4 regions of the Paenibacillus sp. FSL R7-0026 genome follow, and region 4 is predicted to be linked to each of the others. Evidence: riboswitches for the same ligand, from Rfam matches in the RefSeq annotation. Region 4 holds a riboswitch; each other region holds the start of a gene.

Region 1 (4,065 bases), 440 kb from region 4:
ATGAGATGAAACCGAAGTACATGTCTCCTTCCGAAGGTGTTTATGAGTTCGAGGCAGCTGATCAATATGTTCAGTTCGCCGAGGAGCATGGTATGGGTGTACGCGCACATGCGTTGTTGTGGCATATTGATGCAGCAGAGTGGATGTTCAAGGATCCTCAGGGTAACCCTGCGAGTCGAGAATTACTACTTGCCCGGATTCAGGATTACGTTGAAACCGTCATGACCCGATACAAAGGTAAGATCTATGCCTGGGATGTGGTAAACGAGGCGATTGCGGATAGCAATGGTGATGTCAACGGTTTACGTAAAAGTCCCTTTTATGAACTAATCGGTCCTGATTACATTGAAAAGACCTATGAATTCGCTCGTGCAGCCGATCCGAATGCCAAATTATATTACAACGAATACTTCACGGAAATCCCTGAGAAAAGAGAGCATATGTATCAGTTGGTCAAACGACTGAAAGAGAAAGGGCTCATCGATGGTGTGGGTTTGCAATCCCACTATAATTTGGAATCCCCGCCCATCAAGGAAATTGAAAAAACGATCAACATGTTCGCCGAACTTGGATTGGATATTCAGATCACGGAACTGGATGTGGATAGCGGAATTCCATTTGGTGAAGAGATGTCGGATGAAGTTGCGGTAAAGCAGGCGTATCGATATAAGGAACTGTTGGATTTGTACAAAAAACACAAAGATCATATTTCTTCAGTTACCTTATGGGGACTCCAAGATGAGAAGTCTTACAACAACCAGGCTATGCTGTTTGATTCAGCCCTGAAGGCCAAAAAAGCATACTGGGGGCTCGTGGATGAATCCAGCTTGCCTGTGTTGACACAGAGGGCCGTCTCACTTTCGGGTAAACCGGATATCAAAAAACAGTCACAAGATCCGCTCTGGAACAAAGCGGTGTCTACTCCACTGAAGGGTGACTCTTCGGGAACAGCCAGTTTCCGCACCTTATGGGATCATAGTAACCTGCATATCCTTGTGGATGTTCAGGATGCAAAGGCAGATGTGAATGACAGAGTAGATATCTTTGTTGATCTCAACAATGGCAAGACCACTTCATATGAAGCAGATGACCGACACGTAATCATTAAGCGGTCGGGCAAAGCTGAGGGAGCGGAGCAGCGTTCATATCGTGTACGCGAGACCAAAGCCGGATATCAGGTTGAATTGTCCATTCCATGGGGTGGTATCCAAGCCGGTTCAGAATATGAAGTTGGCTTGGATATCCGTGTGACTGATGGCGGTGCAAATGGGACACAACCTTATAATCCACTATACTGGAATGATCGAACACAATCTCAGGAACAAGATACAAGCAAATACGGCGTGATTCAACTCGCCCCTATGCCCCAATCTGCACAAGCTGTGCAAGGGATTGTTCAGATTGATGGGAAGAAAGACGCCCTATGGAATAAGGCTGTACCATTTGAAGTAAAAAGGTTGAATGAGACCGAAGGTGCAGAGGCAGTGGCTCGCGCAATGTGGTCGGGTGAGTATCTATACCTGCTGATCGACGTCACTGATCCAAACATCATCACAGATAGTATCAACCCATGGGATCAGGATTCGGTTGAGATTTTCCTGGACGAGAATCACCAGCGCACACCGTATTCTCAATATGATGATGCCCAGTTCAGAATCAGTGCAGACAATATGGCAACCTTTGCAGGGGGTGCCTCGCCTGGACGCCTTGTAAGTGCTGTGAAGAAAACAAATAAAGGATATCTCGTAGAAGCCCGAATCCAGTTACATTCACTGACGCCTAAAGCAGGAAATGTTCTCGGTTTCGAGCTTCAAGTTAACGACAACCAGGGCGGAGGTAAGCAGAGCGTAGCCAAGTGGAATGATACAACCAATGAGAGCTGGAGAAACACTTCCCAGTACGGAATACTCACTTTTGCGGGAAAGGACAAACTCGGGCATTAAACCATCGGCAGTAATTGTAAGAATAGAAACCATCATAACAGTGGCTAAAACTCAACCATTGTTGTGATGGTTTTTTGTCGTTTACATACGTCACTCAAGCTGATGAGGGCGATACAATCTGCCTTGACTATATTTAACAGCCCTTGATATACTAAATGAATGTTATTTTTTCTTTTATGTGGATAAGAAAGTAATTAACTACATACTAACCGTTTGCGAGGGAGCCTTAACCGGCTGAGAGGGTGTTAAACCGACCTTACCTGATTTGGATAATGCCAACGTAGGGATGCAACGATGAAACACTGTACTTGGGTAGCTCATGCGAACCCCCTTGTTTTAGTGTATTTGTCTGCGAAACATCCTATGGATGTTTCGTTTTTTTGTTTTTAAATACGTACATTATGAATTGGAGGAACACATGTTGACTATTTCAGAGAGACTATATCAGGCAGCACAGCCCGTGTGGAAGGAATGTCTCGAGCATCCCTTTGTTAAAGGAATCGGAGATGGTACCTTACCAGTTGAACAATTTCGTTATTATTTGCTGCAAGACTACTTGTACCTGTTCGAATATGCCCGTGTATTTGCACTAGGTATCGTCAAGTCGCACGACCCCAAATTGATGCAGTTTTTTAGTAAAAACGTAGATAACATCCTGAATGGTGAAATGAAAATTCATCGTTCTTATATGGAGCGATTAGGAATTACAGAGGATCATGTTTTCCAGGTAAAACCTGCACTGAAAAATGCAGCATATACTAACTATATGCTCTCTGTTTCCCATGCAGGTGGCATAGCAGAAGTACTTGTATCCATTCTGGCCTGCTCATGGAGCTATGCAGAGATTGGTCAAGTCCTTGCCCAAAAGCCAGGCGCAGCTGATCATCCTTTTTACGGAGAGTGGATCACAGGATATGCTTCCTCTGAATACAACAGCAGCAATCAATCCCTTGTGACGTTTACGGATAAGCTATTAGAAGGCTGTAGCGAGGAAACATACCAACGGATGGAGGATATTTTCGTGATGTGTAGTCGCTTTGAGCTTGATTTTTGGGAGATGTCATGGAGGCTGGAGCCTTAAGTTCACTGGTAGTTAATTCAATTAGAGAGTACCATATGACGCCACTCATTCAGATTCATTTAAGAATTGCCATCTATGATGATTACATATAAAAAGATTCAACAACAATCATGAGGTGATGGCAATGAGCATATACAAATGGCCTAAATTTATCGGTGTAGCGGTGTTATGTACTGCAATGCTGACGGCATGCAGCTCGACTAATCAAGAGAATGGAGACTCGGACAACAATCCGACTGAAAAGGAACAAACGAATACGGATAATCAGAGTAAAACGGAGAATACTGCGCAGACAGTAGGGTATGCCGATCAAATCAACAAAACTGAGGTTATGTCCATTTCGATTGATGTGGATGAAACGGCATGGAAAGAAATGCTGGATAATGCAAATGAGGAGCAGTACATCTCAGCTAATATTACGATTAACGGAACAACGATTGAAAACGTCGGAATTCGTCCAAAGGGTAACTCCAGCCTTCGGCAAGTCGCTAGCGATGATACAACGGATCGATATAGTTTCAAAATCAAGTTTGATGAGTATGTTAAGGATCAAACTTGGATGGGGTTGGACAAGCTCGTTGTGAACAACATGATTAGCGACAATAGTTATATGAAGGAATACTTGAGTTATGACATCATGAGTTATATTGGCGTAGACGCACCCTTATTCGCGTTCTCCAATATTAGTGTAAATGGAGAGACTTGGGGTTTGTACCTGGCTGTTGAAGACATTGACAGCGGATATCTCGCCCGAGCCAAGAATGATGAGGGTGAACTTTACAAACCGAACAATGATGACAACATGGGGGCAGGAGGAATGGGAGGCCCAGATGGCAATCCTTTTGCACAAGGGTATGGAAATATGCAGCCACCTACTGAAGGTATGGCGCCACCGGATGGTGCAAGTCCACCGAATATGAACAGCGGGACAGGGGAAGATGGAGCGAATACACTACCGGAAGCAGGTATGAAGGGTAACCGTGGTCCAGGTGGTATGGATGGAAGCGGCAATGGTGTTTCATTGGTGTATACCGATGACAA
Region 2 (4,065 bases), 2.7 Mb from region 4:
AGATGCACAAGTGGATGCCGAACAACAGCAGCAATGGAACGTACAGGAATGTTCTCGCCACGCGCGAGCAAGATTTGGGGCTGGTAGCTTAGAGCCAGATCAATTTTCCCGGCAGCAACAAGTTTGAGTGAATCATTGGTATCCGCTGGCATCTGAATTTCGACATCTAGACCTTGAACTGCAAAGTATCCTTTTTCTTGAGCAACGTAGATGAAGGAATGTACTGCATTCGGGTACCAGTCGAGCATGATGGACAGTTTATCTTTGGTGTCTGATGCTGGTTCGGTTGCAGACGGATCTGTTTGCTGTGCATTAGTTGCAGAATCTGTTGTTGGCGTGTTTTTGCTGGTATTCGTGGTGCTGCATCCGCTAACGATCAGCAAAAGGCTAATGAGTATGATGGGAAGCAGGGAGTATATACCTTTGTTATTCATAAATGAAGTTCCTCATTTCATCGTTTTGTTTACATCTAATTGCTCTTTTTTTATCCAGCTATTTTTTCTCTCCATGACGTCGTAAGCAAAACCGTTTCTCCAGCCAGGCAATCAGTACAAACAAAACGATCCCCAGCAGGGATAAAAGCACAATAGCTGCAAACATCGCATCCGTGTTCATGTTGCTGGACATGCGACGGCTGAAGTATCCGAGACCTTTGCTGCCACCGAGCCATTCGCCAATCGTTGCCCCAACCACGCAGTACACCACAGACATCTTTAACCCTGAGAAAAAAGAGGGAAGTGCCAGTGGAACCTGGAGTTTGCAAAAAATATCCCACTTGCTGGCGCCCATGGTAAGCAGCAGTTCACGCTGCTCTGAATCGCCTTGGCGGAGTCCATCGTAGGTACTGACCACAATGGGGAAGAATGCGATTAAGAACACCACCGCGACTTTGCTCCACAACGTATAGCCAAACCACAGGATGAATACCGGGGACAAGGCAATCAGCGGGATGGTCTGACTGATCACAATGAAGGGATATATGGCCTTTTCAATCGATCGGTTCATATGCATGCCTGTTGCTAGCGTAATTCCAGTCACTATGGATAAGACAAAACCAACAACAACCTCCATAAAGGTAGCAGGCAGATGGATAGTCAACAGCAGACGACGATGCTCAACCAGTGAGCTTACGATGGCTGTGGGTGCAGGAATGATGAAGGAGGGCACCCATCCCATACGCACAATCACTTCCCAGATCGCCAGTAATAAGAGCATGAGCATAATAAACAAACCATATTGGGAAAACGACCTCGAGAGCCACTTAAAACACCACGTCCAGACGCTAACCTCAGCTCTATCATTTTGCATGCAGTTGTTCCTCCAGTTGTTTCCTCATCTGCACGAGAGCCGGTTCGTAGATCATGTCCGAATGCCTTGGGCGTGGTAAAGGAACCGTCATCTCCCGCAACTGCTGACCTTGTCCCCCTGGAGTTAACAGAATGATACGGTCACTTAACAGCAGGGCTTCTTCGATGTCATGTGTAATGAACAGCACGGTTTGGCCAAAGCCCTCCCACAGCTCCAGCAACCAGCGATGCATTTCTCGTTTGGTTAAGGCGTCGAGTGCACCGAAGGGTTCATCCAGCAACATGAGCTGCCCGCCTGTAAGCAAGGTACGCAGCAATGCCACCCGCTGCCGCATGCCGCCGGATAACTCATCTGGATAGGCCTGCTCATAACGGGACAAGCCGAACCTTGCCAATCCTGCGATGATATCGGCTCGTAGTTTGTCCTTGTCCTGTCGACCTGGTGCAAGCTCGGCAGGCAGCATGCAGTTCTCCATGACGGTACGCCAGGATAACAGCAGATCTTTCTGCGGCATATAGGCGACTCGTCCGAGCCGTTGTCCGTGCGGTACATCAGCAATATCGATGGTGCCGACGGTTGGCTCATGCAAGCCTGCGAGCAGCTTGAAGAGTGTGCTTTTACCTGATCCGCTGGACCCGATAAGCGAGACAAATTCTCCTTGTTGAACCTGAAGCGACACATTGGCGAGTACGGGTGAATCCTTTTTTTCGGAAAAAGCGAAGCTTATGTTCTCAATGGTTACATGGTTGGTCATCTGATCCTCACCCCCTTAATGCCAGACTGCTGGAATAACAACGGCATCCTATACTCTGCAAAAGGAACAAAAAAGACCCACCCATTTCCGGAGAAATGAGTGGGTCTGTAAGTTAAATCCGCAATTTAATCTTCACATACATGAAAAAATTCCGCTTACTAAAAGGCCGCTCCACTTCCCTCCGCTGGTATGATCCAGATCAGGTTCAAAGGGTCCGAATAGTCATATTCGTCTCAGCCGCAAGGCTCCCCTAGTGCAAAAGTTCAAGATATGCAGTTGTCTGTTCAGCATATATCACTTGAACATGAACTGTAAAGAGGCAGCATGATAACTGAACAATTTACCTCGGCTCATGAACCCGATATAATAGGGATGGCCCGTACAGGCCGGATCACAAAATGCAGGTGGGATTGTTCTCCCTCCTAGGCAGAATGGGGACCCGAGTTGAAAACGTTCAAAAAAGTATATATTGAGATCACGAGTATCTGCAATCTGGCTTGCAGCTTCTGTCCGCAGACGCAACGTGCCAAAGGATTCATTGACCCTGAAGTCTTCAACAATATACTGGAACAAGTTAAACCACACACCAATCATATTTATCTACATGTCAAAGGCGAACCCTTGTTGCATCCCAAAATAGATCTGTTGCTCGATTCCGCACATGAGAAGGGACTCAAGGTGAACATTACAACGAATGGTACACTGTTACCCAAGACTCAGCATAAATTGCTTGGCAAACCAGCGCTGCGGCAGATGAATTTCTCCCTGCACAGCTTCGATGGGCATGAAGGTTCAACAGACCGTGACGGTTACCTGCGTCATATTTTGTCCTTTGTACACGAGGCCGTTAAGCACAATGTCATCATCTCATTCCGGCTGTGGAATCTGACGCAGGATAACTTCACAAATGCTCAGATGAATCGAAATCGGGAGACCCTTGAAGTACTGGAACGTGAGTTCAATCTGGACTTCCGCATTGAGGAAAAAGTGGTTCCAGGCAGCGGGGTAAAAATTGCCCCGAATGTATACCTGAATCAGGACCATGAGTTCCAGTGGCCAAGTCTGGATGCACCTGAAGATGACGGCAAAGGTTTTTGCCACGCACTTCGCGGTCAGGCAGCTGTACTTGTGGATGGAACGGTGGTTCCATGCTGTCTTGATGGCGAGGGTGTAATTAACCTGGGTAATGTGCACGAGAAGTCATTCTCGGAGATTATTGAGGGTGAGCGAGCGAACAATCTGGTATATGGCTTCTCCAGGCGGGAAGCTGTAGAAGAGTTGTGTCGAAAGTGCGGTTATCGTCAGAGATTCGGAGCCTGATATCTTATATCAGCAAGCCGGAAGCCATTCAAGATCACACATTTGGAGACAAATGTAGTGGTCTTTCTTTGTTATCGGTGATTAAAGTTAGGGGTACATACGTTACAAATGAGCATACCAGAGGTTGATTTCAGCATATTGCTTGAGAGACCTGGCATGCAAAAAATGCCGATATGACAGGGATTGCAGGATGTCATGATATATCTGATCTAATGATTATTCTAGTTACCTTCCTTATTTGGTAGGATTAGGTTGTGGATCGGACAGAGGTGCACCTCTGACGAACTTCCAGGACAAGCTCAGGCTTGTACACTACCAAATAACGAGAGAATAAGGGAGGAATAAAGTTATGAAAAAAATATTGACGTTGTTGCTGTCGGCTGGTTTGGTTGCTTCTATATTTGGTGCCGTTCCGGCTGCGGCCGCACCTACCGTTGTAAATTCAACCATTGTGGTACCAAAGGGCACGACCTATGATGGTCAAGGCAAAACATTTGTAGCCAATCCTTCCACACTGGGCGACGGATCTCAAGCAGAAAATCAGAAGCCAGTCTTCCGTCTGGAGGCAGGGGCCACGCTCAAAAACGTAAACATTGGATCACCAGCTGCTGATGGTGTTCACTGTTATGGCAACTGTAATATATCGAATGTGGTCTGGCAGGACGTGGGCGAGGATGCACTGA
Region 3 (4,065 bases), 3.0 Mb from region 4:
AGGAATACCCACCGCAAATGCTGTGCAGGAGTAGCCATTGGCCTGGCTACTCTTATTGGTGTTTACTTACATTCATTTTATTAAACATCTGCTAGACAATCAACCATAATGCTGATAAAAAGTATCAGGAAGCTGATCAATATGATGATGAAGAAGACATGATAGCAGTATTCTCACCTTCAAACGATGTCAGACTGCCCAGCTTGCGCTGTACCGGCGCCTAGGAACGTGTCCGATATTCCTCGGCCTTTTCCTGCATCCCGGCAGCTACAGCCTCATTCTCGGACAATCCTTTATCAGCGGCAAAGGCACGAATGTCCTGCGTAATGCGCATGCTACAGAACTTAGGTCCGCACATGGAGCAGAAATGAGCTTCTTTGGCCCCTTCTGCCGGCAGCGTCTCATCATGGTAGGACAGCGCCCGTTCCGGGTCCAGCGAAAGGTTGAACTGGTCACGCCAGCGGAACTCGAACCGTGCCTTGGACAATGCATCATCCCGGCGTTGGGCACGCGGATGGCCCTTCGCCAGATCGGCAGCGTGGGCCGCGATCTTGTAGGCGATGACCCCTTCCCGCACATCATCCTTGTTGGGCAGGCCCAAATGTTCTTTTGGCGTAACATAACAGAGCATGGACGTGCCGAACCAGCCAATCATGGCCGCCCCAATGGCGGACGTGATGTGATCGTAACCCGGGGCAATGTCGGTCGTCAGCGGCCCCAGCGTATAGAACGGTGCTTCTTTACAGATCTCCATCTGCAAGTCCACATTCTCCTTGATCTTATGCATCGGTACATGCCCCGGACCTTCGATCATCACCTGCACATCATGCTTCCATGCGATCTGTGTCAGTTCCCCGAGCGTAGCCAGTTCCGCCATCTGAGCTTCGTCATTGGCATCGTAGATACTGCCTGGACGAAGTCCATCTCCCAGCGAAAACGCCACATCATACCTTTTCATAATCTCGCAGATTTCTTCAAAATGGGTGTACAAAAAATTCTCCTGATGATGCGCAAGGCACCATGCTGCCATAATGGACCCGCCCCGAGACACAATACCTGTCATCCGCTTGGCGGTCATCGGGATATAACGTAGCAGCACACCTGCATGAATCGTAAAGTAGTCCACGCCCTGCTCTGCCTGCTCAATGAGAGTGTCACGGTACAACTCCCAGGTCAGCGCTTCCGCTTCGCCATTCACCTTCTCCAGCGCCTGATACAGCGGCACCGTACCAATCGGCACAGGTGAATTGCGGATAATCCATTCCCGGGTGGTATGAATGTTTTTGCCTGTGGACAGATCCATCACCGTATCCGATCCCCAGCGTACCGCCCAAGTCATCTTCTCCACCTCTTCCTCAATGGAGGAAGATACGGCAGAGTTGCCGATGTTGGCATTGATCTTCACGTGAAAATGACGACCGATCAACATCGGCTCACTCTCCGGGTGATTGATGTTGGATGGCAGAATGGCCCGTCCACTCGCCAGCTCCTGCCGCACAAATTCCGGTTCCACGCCTTCACGAATGGCGGCGAATTCCATCTCTGCCGTAATGACTCCCTGCCTCGCGTAGTGCATCTGGGTTACACAGCGTCCCGGCTGTGCCCGCAAGGGTTTGCCACGTAATCCGGGATACTCTTCGGCGCCGGCTCTCTTCCCTCCGGGCTTCAGTCCGTTATCCTCCGGTTTAACCGTACGGCCTTGATAAGCTTCGACATCGCCACGCTCTGTGATCCAGCGAGTGCGCAGAGCTGGTAGACCTGCACGGATATCCGCATGAAATGCGGGATCGGTCATCGGGCCGCTCGTATCGTAGACACGCAGCGGTTCGTTATGCTCCACCCCTTGGGGAGTATTCGTGTCATGAAGGGCTATCTCACGCTCCGGAACAGCAATGTCCGGCCGTGAGCCCTGAATGTAGACTTTGCGGCTGCCGGGAAAGGGCTGAACCCGTCCGGCCGCCCCTGTTTCCTTTTCCACCTGCTGATCGTTATGTTGCTGTTCCATCGCTTGTTGTCCCGTTTGATTTCCTGTACTCATGTTCGCTTGTCTCCTCCTCAGTGTTCGTCGCTTGTTTGGTTGGTTTCGTCATTAGCTCAATTTCGTACCTGTCCCAATCATGCGCAATGCAGAGAAGAAAGAGCGATCCTACACCAGACCAAGGGAGACACCTTTCATGTACAGATAACAACAGACGGAGGCTGCCACAGATCATCGATCTATGAGACTTCCCTCCTCATCCAAGCCCACTTTTGCAGGTTATTGAAAAAGGAGCCCATAAAATCCGCGCTATATCGCCCGTTCACTGTATATAAAAAAGCCGATCCCCGAAGGAACCGACTTTTATGTCCATCACCAATAATGCACCTTCAATCAGCTCCTTAACGGAGCCCTACAAGGGTCACATCATGTGGTGGTTGTGGTCATATCGCCGATTACTTCCCTACGCTGGTATGATCCAGATCAGGTGCAAAGGGTCCGGAATCTCATGCGATTCCGTCTCAGTCCGGACAATTCGGACTCCCCCAGTAACGTTAGTAAGTTGCGGCTTACATAAGCCGCCGTTCATGTTCAATGAAGCTGGCCCCGTTGGGCCGTCCATTACAGAGTAGCGCAACCGGAACATAAAAACAACCTTTATATTCCAGAACACCAACTCAATTGGAGAAAAACCTCACCTCAACATCAGGATAACATGAGCCCCATTTGCGTAGCTGCATCCTTCAACACAGGTGCGTATTCATGCAATGTCTCCTGCGAAAGTCGACTGACAGGCCCTGAGACCGAGAGCGCAGCTGCAATATTGCCTCTGCGATCCATAATCGGTACAGATACCGCGGCAGCTCCCGGCTCACGTTCCTCATAACTCGTTGCATATCCGTTATCCCGGATATCTCCCATTTGCGCCAAATACACCGCCGGATCAATAAACACAGGCCATTCAGGCCCGTTCATCAGTTCTTCACGATCCTCGTCCGTGGCAAACGCCATCAAAACTTTGCTGGAAGCCCCCACAGACAGCGGGAGTCTAACGCCAACAGGAGCGACACGGCGGATCGCCTGATCACTTTGCACAGCCTGAATCCGAATCCGTTCACTTCCATCACGCAGGTACAGACTCACGGTCTCTCCCAATCGATCTCTCAGTCGCTCCATCGCAGGTAACAGCAGTATAGCGGGATCATCACTGCGGGACATATGAGCTGACAGCTCCCAGATTCGGATGCCAAGTCGGTACTTCTCTGTTGCTGCATCGCGGATCACGAACCCTCGATCCTCCAGCGTAGCCATCAAACGGTGGACTGTACTTTTGTGCAGGCCGATCTGGCTGGCAATTTCGGTGAGTCCCAGATCACTGCGTGTGGTAAAACATAATAATATATCCAGCGCCCGTTCCACAGCCCGGACGGTTAACTTGCGATCTTCCATGGCATAATGCCCTCCTCATGTTTCATCACATGAAACTTGGTTACATAAATTATATGAGAAACGGTCTCATCTGTAAACCAAAAAGAGCCAAAATCAAAATAGGCAAACGTGTAAATTTTTCCTTTTTATAAGACTTAATCCCCTGTAATTTACACACTAAGGTAATGTTACCCATATATCTTAAGAACTATATAACAATTGCGTAACAAATGCCCTCAATCAATTGACTTTGACTATATTGGAACATACGATAAAGATATATTACATTAAGATATCGCTCTGAAGCAGGCTCTGAAATCGACGCAATTCTCTTTTCATGTCGTTGTTATCTTCAACTGAACTTCAAAGGAGGGGCATTCATGTATCAATCATCCCAGAGCGAAGCCCCGCTGCAAACAAAAGTGTCCGACCTGCCCTCTTCCCTATCACCGAGGCTGATTCGGTTCAAACATATTATCGTAGCGTTGCTGCTCTCCGTTGTATTTTTTCTACTGTTTTGTTTTATTGCACTGCATGGTTATATCGCATGGGTATTATCCAATCCTACTGTAGCGCCGGTCTTCTCCAATCCAATGCAGGCCAAGAACATGAAGTACGAAGACATCACGTTCCCGGCAGCAGATGGCAGCCGGACGATG
Region 4 (4,065 bases):
CGGTAATGTCCAAAGGCGGCAAACAGCCCGGGAACACTTCCGCAAGCACCTATATAAGGCAGACCATCCGGAGTTGCCGGTCTTACGCCTGCCCACGCTCGTATAAATTCTGCTTCTTTCATCCCAGGCACCCAGTGGGTAGCCGCTGTTAGCAGCTTCTGAACACCCTGTACAGAAACGCTCAGATCCGTTCTGCCTGGCAGACTGGTTGCCCCGAGCCAAACCTCTCCATTGGCTTTGGGAACAATGTAGATATCCTCTGCATACACCGTTCTGTCAGGTCTGTACCCTGCATGTTCATCTGAGAACTGAACGGCGGCTATTTCACCTTTTACCGACCACACAGGCAAGCTCAGATTCACATGTCTCATCAACTCTTCACTCTGTAATCCAGCCGCTATAATGACATGTTTGCATCTCATCTCACCGATCGATGTGGTGATCCCCTGCACGCCGTGTTCGTTTGCTTGCACACGTATATCCTGTATGTCCTCCATAACCCTTGCTCCCAGTGCTTGAGCGGATTCAGCATATGCCTTCGTTAGATGGACGGGAAGAACCTCACTCTCGTAAGGTCTGTAGTAGGCTCCATACGTATCTCTGTTAAGCCATGATGCCTCCTGTTGCACAACGGAACGATCCCACCATACCTCATCAGCAGAAGCAGACAACGCAGACTTCCGATTGTCCTTGTAACTACTTAATTCACTGTATGAACGAAAAGGAGTTAGGAATCCCTGACGTTGCAGACCAACCTCTACCTCACTGAGTGTAGCCATTAGCACCTGTTGCTCGATAAGTAACTGTCTACTCTGCCTGGCGAGCTTAGCCATCAAAGGATGAGCAAAATCCTCACTATCTGCCGCCAGCATTCCAGCCGCCGCGCAAGAAGTGCCACCTGCAATCGCCGAACGCTCCAGCAACAGCACATCCTGTCCACGGGAAGCAAGCTCATACGCAATGGCACAACCAACAACGCCTCCGCCTACAATAATCGTTTCTGCATGAATCTTATCTGGTCTATCTGTAATGATCTTTTTCATCCTCTCATCTCCTTGATTCAGCGACTCAGACTTTCTGTAGCAACGATAGCCTGCCTTAATAATGCAGCCGCCCGATCCGGGGAATCGCTCGCCCATACATTCGAGATCACAGCGACTCCCTGTGCGCCTGCAAAGCGAATAGCGTGAATGTTTCCCGGTTCGATGCCCCCAATCGCCATGACAGGAATGGAGACACCAGAGCACACTTCAGCCAGAGCATATAATCCTCTTGGTTCAAGATCCGGCTTACTGTTGGTTGAGTAGACATGCCCGAAGAATAGGTAATCGGCTCCCCGTTCTTCAGCGAGTTTTGCCTCATCGATTGAATGAACAGATATACCCAGACGAAGGCGTTGCACATTGCTTATAACAGCAGGGTTATAGTTTCGTATCGCATCTTGCCCCCAATGTACACCGCCATAGATGTCATTCTGTGAAGGCAGCTCTGAACCATTGATAACGATACGACAAGATGGAACGCCAACACCACGCAGACTTTCAGCCCAACCGATCTTTTGTTGCCACGAGAGTTGTTTCTCTCGTATGTGAATATAGTCCACCCATGGCCAAACGTCCTTTGCAGCTTTTACAAAAGATGCTTGATCCCCTGCACCCGTAGATACAACATGCAATTCAAATGATTCTTGAACATGTTCATGAGAAATTACCGTACTGTTCATCTCCTTCCATGCGTGAATGCTATGAAAACACAAAAAAGCCACTCCCGTAGGGGAGTGGCTGCGTATTAATTATAGGACCAGATGACTGACTGATACATACAGTTCATTTCGTGCAATAAAGCTATAGACCCTATAGCCTTAACGTTATACACGCAACTGCATGTTTCAATTCGTTAAACAGACGGTTGAATCCTTCGAATTGCCGTTTGCTCAAGTCATTCACTGAAACGCGCTCGCCACTTCCCTACGCTGGTATGATCCAGATCAGGTGCAAAGGGTCCAGAATCGCATTCTTCCATCTCAGCCGCATCGTGCGGCCCCCCTAGTGTTCATATGAAGTTGTAGCCTATATTACCATAGACGGATTTTTTTGTCACCGTTCATTTCTATTAAGCATTGCTTGAATTGTCTAGTTTTTCTCAGACCATTCTTCAACATTCCATGTTTTGGTGACCCAACCCTCGTAGAAATCAGGTTCATGAGATACCAGTAACACCGTTCCCTTGAATTCTTGCAAGGCACGCTGCAACTCCGCTTTGGCTGTGACATCGAGATGGTTTGTCGGCTCATCGAATAAAATCCAGTTGCTTTCACGCATCAAGAGTTTGCATAAACGAACCTTGGCTTGCTCTCCACCACTCAGCATGTTAAGCGGACGGGTAATATGCTCATTTTTCAACCCACAGCGAGCGAGATGACCACGGACCTCATTCTGGGTCAAATGTGAAAACTCATTCCAGACATCCTCAATCGGCGTGATATTCCCAGCACGAACTTCCTGCTCAAAATAGGCCGTTTCCAGATAATCTCCCAAGAAAGTCTTTCCACTGAGTGGAGATATTTTTCCCAGGATGGTTTTCAGCAGTGTTGATTTACCCACACCATTACAACCTACGATGGCAATTTTCTCACCGCGCTCAATCGTCATCGTCATTTTGGGCAGCAAAGGATACGTGTATCCAATTTCAAAATCAATACCCTCAAAGACCGTTTTGCTGCTCGCGCGGGCATCCTTGAATTTGAACGTTGGTTTGGCTGCTTCATCTGGACGATCAATACGTTCAATTCTGTCCAGCTGTTTCTCCCGGCTCTTCGCTCGACCTGAAGTTGAAGCACGTGCCTTGTTACGCTGAATGAAATCTTCCTGCTTCTTGATGTACTCTTGCTGCTTCTCGTATGCATCAATATGCTGGGCTTTATTCATATCAGCCATCTCGAGGAACTTGTTATAGTTCGCTGCATATCTCGTTAATTTGGCAAATTCCAAATGATAAATGACATTTACGACTTCATTCATGAATTCCGTGTCATGGGAGATTAAGAGGAACGCGTGCGGGTAGTCCTTCAGGTAACGTGACAGCCATTCAATGTGCTCTACATCCAGATAGTTGGTCGGCTCATCCAGCAAAAGAGCTGTAGGTTTCTCAAGCAGAAGCTTGGCAAGAAGCACCTTGGTACGTTGTCCACCACTTAGAGCTGCGACATCCCGATCAAGACCAATTGCGGACAAACCAAGACCATTGGCCATCTCTTCCACTTTTACGTCAATCAGATAAAAGTCGCCCTGTTCCAGTTGTTCCTGAATATCGCCCATCTCTTCCAGCAACTGCTCCAGCTTATCTGGATCTGCATCTGCCATCTGGTCCGTAATATTCATCATTTCTTTTTCCAATTCAAGCAACGGAAGGAATGCATCTTTAAGCACGTCACGTATGGTTTTGCCTGGCGTAAGCTTCGTGTGCTGATCCAGATATCCATAACGGACCTTAGGTGTCCATTCCACTTTTCCACTATCTTTAAGCAATTTACCGGTAAGGATGTTCATTAATGTGGATTTACCCACACCATTGGCACCAACAAGTCCTACCCGCTCTCCGGCAAGTAAACGAAACGATACATTTTTAAATAACGTGCGATCTCCAAAATTGTGACTTACGTTCTCTACTGACAATAAACTCATAAGATGAGGTTGCTCCTATCTATTAGACATTACTTTTGTTATTGTTCCGAAACCCTATTCTAGCACAGGTCCCGTCTTTTCTGAAAGTAATGTAAACAGTTCAGGAACCTCTTACATGAATTTGTCATACAGGCTACCCTAACGATTAGAGCATTTATATTCGAAATAGCCTTGTGCAGCTGCTTGTCTTGCGTCTGTGAACACCTCTTCAGCACGGTAACCATTACCACATGTGGAGGGGTAATAGTACTTGATGTCCGTTAAAGGATCTACCCCACCTACGATGGCCGTTTTCTTCACAAGTCTGCCTCCACCAATCGCATAATTGTTGATCTTTTGGTCACCCACACCTATACCTTGGATAAAGGCCATAATCCCTGTA

What was found. Region 4 has a riboswitch for thiamine pyrophosphate ahead of MKY44_RS16270 (thiamine phosphate synthase). Riboswitches for the same ligand answer to the same signal wherever they lie in the genome.
Region 1: linked by a shared signal. The riboswitch ahead of tenA (thiaminase II) and the one ahead of MKY44_RS16270 (thiamine phosphate synthase) in region 4 are both predicted to bind thiamine pyrophosphate.
Region 2: linked by a shared signal. The riboswitch ahead of MKY44_RS04500 (ABC transporter ATP-binding protein) and the one ahead of MKY44_RS16270 (thiamine phosphate synthase) in region 4 are both predicted to bind thiamine pyrophosphate.
Region 3: linked by a shared signal. The riboswitch ahead of thiC (phosphomethylpyrimidine synthase ThiC) and the one ahead of MKY44_RS16270 (thiamine phosphate synthase) in region 4 are both predicted to bind thiamine pyrophosphate.

What each region holds. Positions count from the first base shown of each region.
Region 1 is NZ_JBBORG010000001.1:3,253,468-3,257,532, forward strand. It holds gene MKY44_RS14535 (endo-1,4-beta-xylanase) at 1-1,943, shown strand, start outside; TPP riboswitch at 2,151-2,248, shown strand; gene tenA (thiaminase II) at 2,362-3,024, shown strand; gene MKY44_RS14545 (CotH kinase family protein) at 3,149-4,065, shown strand, end outside.
Region 2 is NZ_JBBORG010000001.1:990,778-994,842, forward strand. It holds gene MKY44_RS04490 (ABC transporter substrate-binding protein) at 1-434, opposite strand, end outside; gene MKY44_RS04495 (ABC transporter permease) at 493-1,308, opposite strand; gene MKY44_RS04500 (ABC transporter ATP-binding protein) at 1,298-2,062, opposite strand; TPP riboswitch at 2,222-2,324, opposite strand; gene MKY44_RS04505 (radical SAM/SPASM domain-containing protein) at 2,507-3,382, shown strand; gene MKY44_RS04510 (pectate lyase) at 3,732-4,065, shown strand, end outside.
Region 3 is NZ_JBBORG010000001.1:739,664-743,728, reverse strand. It holds gene thiC (phosphomethylpyrimidine synthase ThiC) at 221-2,005, opposite strand; TPP riboswitch at 2,422-2,535, opposite strand; gene MKY44_RS03485 (IclR family transcriptional regulator) at 2,684-3,427, opposite strand; gene MKY44_RS03480 (alpha/beta hydrolase) at 3,787-4,065, shown strand, end outside.
Region 4 is NZ_JBBORG010000001.1:3,694,349-3,698,413, forward strand. It holds gene thiO (glycine oxidase ThiO) at 1-1,043, opposite strand, end outside; gene MKY44_RS16270 (thiamine phosphate synthase) at 1,061-1,723, opposite strand; TPP riboswitch at 1,948-2,057, opposite strand; gene MKY44_RS16275 (ABC-F family ATP-binding cassette domain-containing protein) at 2,133-3,683, opposite strand; gene MKY44_RS16280 (hypothetical protein) at 3,822-4,065, opposite strand, start outside.